DNA from 2 places in the Ruegeria sp. HU-ET01832 genome. Region 1 is predicted to be linked to the other one. Evidence: riboswitches for the same ligand, from Rfam matches in the RefSeq annotation. Region 1 holds a riboswitch; the other holds the start of a gene.

Evidence for each region. A riboswitch is a leader RNA that binds a small molecule or an ion and turns the genes downstream of it on or off. The one in region 1 is predicted to bind cobalamin.
Region 2: linked by a shared signal. The riboswitch ahead of ABWV79_RS11230 (DUF1636 family protein) and the one ahead of ABWV79_RS03590 (CbtB domain-containing protein) in region 1 are both predicted to bind cobalamin.

Annotation. Positions count from the first base shown of each region.
Region 1 is NZ_BAABWL010000001.1:712,036-715,349, reverse strand. Features, by position in the region: gene ABWV79_RS03610 (DUF302 domain-containing protein) at 1-184, opposite strand, end outside; gene ABWV79_RS03605 (DUF1636 family protein) at 312-668, shown strand; gene ABWV79_RS03600 (hypothetical protein) at 665-1,159, opposite strand; gene ABWV79_RS03595 (CbtA family protein) at 1,225-1,923, opposite strand; gene ABWV79_RS03590 (CbtB domain-containing protein) at 1,928-2,098, opposite strand; cobalamin riboswitch at 2,135-2,339, opposite strand; gene cobF (precorrin-6A synthase (deacetylating)) at 2,383-3,126, opposite strand; gene cobA (uroporphyrinogen-III C-methyltransferase) at 3,119-3,314, opposite strand, start outside.
Region 2 is NZ_BAABWL010000003.1:274,314-277,627, reverse strand. Features, by position in the region: gene ABWV79_RS11240 (class II glutamine amidotransferase) at 1-104, opposite strand, end outside; gene ABWV79_RS11235 (helix-turn-helix domain-containing protein) at 286-933, opposite strand; cobalamin riboswitch at 1,060-1,263, shown strand; gene ABWV79_RS11230 (DUF1636 family protein) at 1,366-1,722, shown strand; gene ABWV79_RS11225 (ABC transporter ATP-binding protein) at 1,722-2,525, shown strand; gene ABWV79_RS11220 (ABC transporter substrate-binding protein) at 2,522-3,314, shown strand, end outside.

The DNA.
Region 1 (3,314 bases):
CAGCGGCCTTGGTCGGGCCTGCCTGCGTGACCACGATCAGACCATTGGCCTTGATGGCATCCTTGGTGTCGGCAACCAACGCGTCATAAGTCTTGTCGGTTGCGTAGCTGGCCCAGCCCGAACGGAGCTCGTCTGCCAAAGCAGGGGTCGCTAACAGGGTTATCGCAGTCCAAAGGGCTTTCATCGGGGCCTCCTGTTACGGGGTTGAGACTGTGATGCCAGAAAGCGGTACAGGGCGCATTCACAATCTTGTGCGTTTTCCCGATTGCGCCTGTGGCCGGAAACCCCCAGAAACAGGCAAATGCCACCCGATGAGGTCCGAATTGGATCAGATGCGCCTGTTGATATGTTCGTCCTGTGCCGGTTCCCGCGATTGCGGGGCTGAGGTCAAAGCTGTCGAATTCGCTCTGACTCGCGCGGGGATTGAGGGAAGGGTTTCGGTCGATCAGCACGCCTGTTTCAGCGGATGCTCTGAACCCGTGGCCATCGCGCTGCAGGCCGATGGCGGGGCGTCATATGTGTTTTCAGGGGTCGATGTCGCTTCGGACGCCGATGATATCGTGGCGACCTGCCGGACCTATCTGGAAAGCCCCAAAGGCTGGATCGAAGACGCCCGGCCTTGCGGGAGGCTCCGAATGTGCTTGCGGGCGCGTATCCCGGCGCTTTAGTCGACCTGTAGTGTGACCGCCGCGCTGACGGGGATGTTGTCGACCATCAGCGGGCTGTGGCCGTTTGCGTTCAGAGAGACCGAGACTTCGACCTCGCCCTGCGGCAGATGGCCGATATGCATCCAGTTACCGTACAGCCGGGCCAGTTTCTCTCCATTTACGTAGACATGTGCATGCCCCTCGCCGTCGACATCGGTCTTTGAGGCATTTTGTGGTGAGAACCGAAAGTTCTGCGGCATGACATGCAGGTTCCAGCCCGCCATAGGATCGGGCGTAAGAGCGATCTCAAGCCCCGGAGCATCAGCGCCAGCAGGCAGGTTGATGGCAGTCGAATGATCGTGTGCGGCTGCCTCGGCGTGAGATGGACTGTGATGTGCAGGATCGCCATGGTCATGGCCGTCGAAAGTGACGCCATTTGCAGCCGCAATTACAAATCCTGCACCACTGCCAAAAACTATGCCGATTGCAAACAGGGCAAGTGAGCGTGCCATTTTATGTTCCTTGATGGTAGTAGAAACACGCCGAGCTGGTCTCGGCGTGTTTATAGGCGTGTTGGTCAGGCCGCAGCTTCGGCACGCTGGCTTTCATGTCGCCAGAAGTATCCGGCGAATGCCCCGACCAAAACCCAGGCTACCAGTCCGATGCCAAAGGCGCGTGCGGCAAACAGCGCGCCGATCTCAGTCGGAACGGGGCCGGTGAACACGTCCGGCTCGGGCGCGCCGATCAGATGTGGGGCCAACAGCAGGGCGGCTGCGATCACATAGCTGATCAGGGTGCCGCCAAAAGCAATCAGCCACATGGCAACACCTGCTGCGGCGACGGTCGCAAACCACCAGATTTGACGCGCAGCGACATCGGCTGCTGCCACGCCGGGCACTTCTGGCGCGAGCGAGAATCCGGGTGCGAGGTGTACGGCAATGAACCCCGCAAGCCCCCACAAAACGCCGGTGCGCCCGTCAATCTTGTGGCCGTTGCCCTCAGCCACGGACATCAGCGCAATCATCATCAGCGCATAACCTGTATAGATAAGCATCGTGAAAATGACGCTCAGCGCATCGCGGAACAGGTCCGAGAACATTCCCGGCAGCTCGGGGTGAGCACTTACGACGTCACCGCCGAAATGGACCAATTCGCCTGATTCATACAGTTCCGCGTGCAGCAACACAGGTTGCACAAAGACCAACTGCAGCAAGGCGGCAATCAGCCCCGCTGCAGCACCAGCGAACAACGCGCTGGTCAGGATACGGCTAAACATGGGTTTAGTGGCAGGGGAAGCCGGTCGCGTGGCGCACATCGTGGGCTGCGTCATGCAGGGCCGCGGCCTGAACGTGGCCGGTCAGCGTGATGACGCCAAGGCCCAGAACCACAGCGAACATAACCGGCAGGATACCAACGCGTGAGGTCGATGCGGTTGTTGCTTGAGTTGCCATTTTTAGTTCTCCTTTACCGTCGCACCCGACGGTTGGTGTTTTCATTCGTGCCTGGCAGGTCTCCTGGCTCGCGGGTCGATGCCTCTGTTCGCCTTCCCCCTGAAACTCAGGAGTGGCTGGTTGAACAGGGCTCACCGCTTACAGTCGCGGGGGCGGCTGTGGATTCGATCGCGCGCGGTCTCACCACATTCCCTCTTAGCTTGCCGGTATTGCCGACAGGACCAGACAGGTTCATTTAGCCGTTACATCTGCTGTCGCGCAATCGCCATTTGCGACGTTTTAGGTCAGATCACGCGCTTTTTGAGAAGATAAATATCCATGATCCACCCATGATCAGCGCGCGCAGTCGCTCGGGTGTCCAGAATCGACTGTGCAACATCGATCAGAGTGCCGTTGATCAAGATTTCTTCAGTCATGCCCACATAAGCCCCCCACCAGATGTCATAATCTGCCATCTGAAGATGTTGGAACGAGCACTCACCATCCAACATGACCGCCACGTTTGATGCACCGTCCGGCCACCCTTCGTCGCGAATCCGCCGCCCCGTGGTCACGATGTAGGGGGCACCCAGATCGTTGATCGGAATCGCGTGGGCCGCCGTCAACGCCTGTAGCGCTGTGATGCCAGGGATCACCCGCGTCGTCGGTTGAGGGTCCAACCGCGCCGCGATTCGCAGTGAGCTGTCGTATAGCGACGGATCGCCCCAGATCAGCAGCGCCACGTGCTGTGCGCCGGGATGGGCGGTAATCGCCTCGCGCCAGCGCAGCGCAATCGCGTCGTGCCATTCGTCCACCCCGCGCAGATACCCGTCTTCCGAGCGGCGCTTGGGGATGTCGAAATAGGCGATCTGCGGCGGTGTGTCGGTCACCTGCGCGATGATCTTTTCGCGCAGTCCGGCCAGATCGGCTTTGTTCTCGCCCTTGCGGGGGATCAGGATCAGGTCCGCCGAGCGGATCGCCTGCGCGCCCTGAAAGGTCACGTGGTCAGGGTTCCCGGTGCCAATGCCGATCAAGGTCAGGTCAAACATCGTCAAACTCTGCCAGCGGGCCATAAAGGATCAGCGCCGGGGCGGTGCCTATCTCGTCCGCCAGTTTTTCGGACAGCACGCCTACAGTACTGCGATGCAGCTTTTGTTCGGGGGTCGAGACGGATTCGGCCATTAGTGCTGGCGTCTCCAGCGGCAGGCCATGGGCGTGCAGCGTCTCAACCAGCAGG
Region 2 (3,314 bases), on a different contig from region 1:
TCCGGGCCGCGATCCGTCATTGTGATCAGCATATCTGTCAGCATCGCGCCCAATTGAGGCTCGAGCGTTTTGTCCTTCAAAAAAAGGCCGACAATTCCACACATGTGTCAGCTTCTCCTGTGTTGAGTTGGGCAGACGCTAACACCTGAACTTCAGATTATCAACAAAGGGAAATTAATATTCATAGGGGGAATATTTTCGGCTATCTATTTCCCCCGCATTCAAAAATCACGGAGAGCAACCCCGCAAAACCTCAGCAGCGGGTTATCAATCGCCGAATCGTGACTAACGCGTCTGCGGATATGAGATGATCGACAGGTAACGGGCTGGCAGTTTGCGCAGCACCTCGGGTCCATGCGGTGCGTCCGCATCAAAGAACAACGTATCACCCGGCTCCAGCAGATAGATTTGATCGCCGTGTCTGTAATCGACTTCGCCTTCAAGCATGTAGAGCATTTCAATCCCGTCATGCTGGAACGTCGGGAAAGTGTCGGACTCTTCCGTCAGCGTGATCAGATAGGGTTCGACCACAACACCGCTGGCATTAGACCCCATATGACCCAAAAGGCTGTATTGATGGCCTGCGCGTGTCCCGGCCCTCTCGGTTTCAATGCCTTCCCCTGCTTTGGTGTGGGTTGCGTTTCGGGTTTCTTCGTATCTGCGGAAAAATGCAGTAATCGGTGTGCTTAGGGCATTGGCCAACGATTGCAGCGTCGTCAATGAAGGCGATGTGTATCCGTTTTCGATTTTTGACAGCATACTGATGGATAACCCGGTCAGCCTCGACAATTCCGCAATTGTTACACCCTGCTGCAACCTCAACGCGCGGATTTCCCGACCGATCGCCGTTTCGAGATTCTTTTCACCGGGGTCCCTGACCTTGTGGGGATCCTGAGAAAACTGAGGTTTGGACCTATCGTTTGATGCTTTCACCAACCTATCCTTAACGTCTTTCGCTTCGTCGTTATCGCCTGCAATTTTCCTGAAAGGAAACATATTTTCAAAACTACATTCCTGCGCAACCTCCGGTGATTTGTGTTGACCGGCGATCTGATCTCGGGCAGTGACGCATTTGATGGTTCCCTGGGGCATGCTCCTGCGGTGAAAAGGGAATACGGTGAGGTTTAAGTGCCAAGTCCGTAACTGCCCCCGCAACTGTAGGCGGTGAGCGAAGCCAATATCCCACTGACATGAATAATGTCGGGAAGGGTGGCCAAGCCTCGACTCGCAAGTCAGGAGACCTGCCATCGCAACCGAAACCAACCCGGGGCGGGGCGTCCTGGAAGGAGGCTTGATGGTACCTCTTACGCCTTTATGCGCGACCGCGTTTCAGTACGGCCCCAGCGGCCGTGGAACAGGCGCTTGATGGTCGAGACCACTGATCATTTCGTTCTGATCTGCGCGACCTGTCAGGGTCTGGAGGCAGCGCAGCACATTGCGGATGCCTTGTGCCCTGAATTGCCTGCGGGTTTCGCAGTGCGCACAGTAGATTGTATGGCTGGATGCGATCACCCGGTCACTGTCGGATTTCAGGCCCTGGGAAAAGCCCAATACCTGTTTGGTGATATCGGCAGCGAGCAGGAGCTGAATGCTCTTGCCCAATTCGCCGCGCAATACCTGGGCAGCGCAACTGGTTGGACAAAGGCCACAGACAGGCCTGCGCCTCTGATAACTAAGACATTGGCGCGCATGCCGGCGTTGGCTGTTCGAGAAGCTCGATGATGAGCAGACCCTTCCTGCAGGCGCGTGGTGTAGCCTACTATTCTTTTCACGGTGACGTTCTGTTGCAGGACATCTCGTTCGATCTGGAAGAGGGGTCGGTTCTGGCCATTGCCGGTCCGAATGGCGCTGGCAAAACCACTCTGCTGAACTTACTATGTGGCGCTGAAGCTCTGTCTGAAGGCGACGTTCTGGTGCAAGAGCAGAGCTTGAAAACATTGTCAGCGACGGAGCGCGCCCGAAAAATTGCCGTCGTTAGTCAGCAGGAATATCCCGATGGGCGGTTGCATCTGCGTGACTATGTGGCACTTGGGCAAATTCCAATTCGCTCGGACCGCTCCTCTGAAGATCACGCAAACGACTTGACGCGAATTCTGGACCTGACCGGCCTTATGGAGCTTGCCGACAAGCGCATGGCAGTGTTGTCGGGTGGCGAACGTCAGCGCGCCCATATCGCGCGTGCGCTGGCGCAGAACCCTACTCTTCTGTTTTTGGACGAACCGACGAACCATTTGGATCCCGACGCCAAAGGGCGGATGCTGTCGCTGGTCGCTGGACTGGGGATAACCGTCATAATGATTGTCCATGACATTGTCATGATCCCCGAATTCGCCACCCATGTCGCATTAATGAAATCTACCCGGCTGACCGGCTTTGGCCCTGTTTCGGAGGTCCTGACGACTCAACATGTGCGCGACACGTTCGGCGTCGACTACTTGTTCTTTCAGCACGACGGTCGGATGATCCCTGCGCTGGACATACGAAAAACCACTGTTTCCCAACCCTCCAGGAGATTTCCAAAATGAAACATATCTTGTCCGTGGCTCTGGTTATGGCCATGGCGGGCGGTGTTGCTGCGCATGAAGTGACCGTAGACAATTGTGGTGAACCGCTGGTGTTTGAAACCCAGCCCGAACGGTTGGTCGTACATGACATGAACATGACCGACATGGCCTTTGCGCTGGATCTGCAAGACAAAATCGTCGGCCTCACGGGCATCACCGGCTGGTACAAAACCAGTCCTGAATTCGACACGCTACGTGGAGATATCCCCGAACTGGCACCGAAATATCCATCGGTGGAAAATATTGTCGCGGTTGAACCCGATCTGTTCTTCGCCGGCTGGTACTATGGAATGCGCCCCGGTGGGGATGTAACGCCAGAAACGCTTGCCCCGTTCGGGATCACAACCATGATCCTGACTGAAAGCTGCGTTCATTTGCATAAAGACCGCCCCGAGGCCAGCATGGACCTTTTGTTTGACGACATTCTGCGACTGGGCAAAGTCATGCATGTCGAAGACAAGGCCGAAGCGCTTGTATCTGGTTGGAAGGATGAACTAACCGCAATCGAGGCACAAACCGCAGACTTACCGAAACCTCGAGTGTTTCTGTTGGATGGCCCGGCGGACGCTCCGTTCACTGCTGGGAAATACGCAATCCCCAACGCAATGATAGCAGCGGCGGGTGGTCTCAACGTTACCCGTGATATGGACACAAGCTGGGGTCGCACGTCATGGGAAACCGTGGCAGCCGCGAACCCTGAATTTCTAGTGCTGTTGGATTATCAAACCGGAAACGGAGCGGCGGATACGT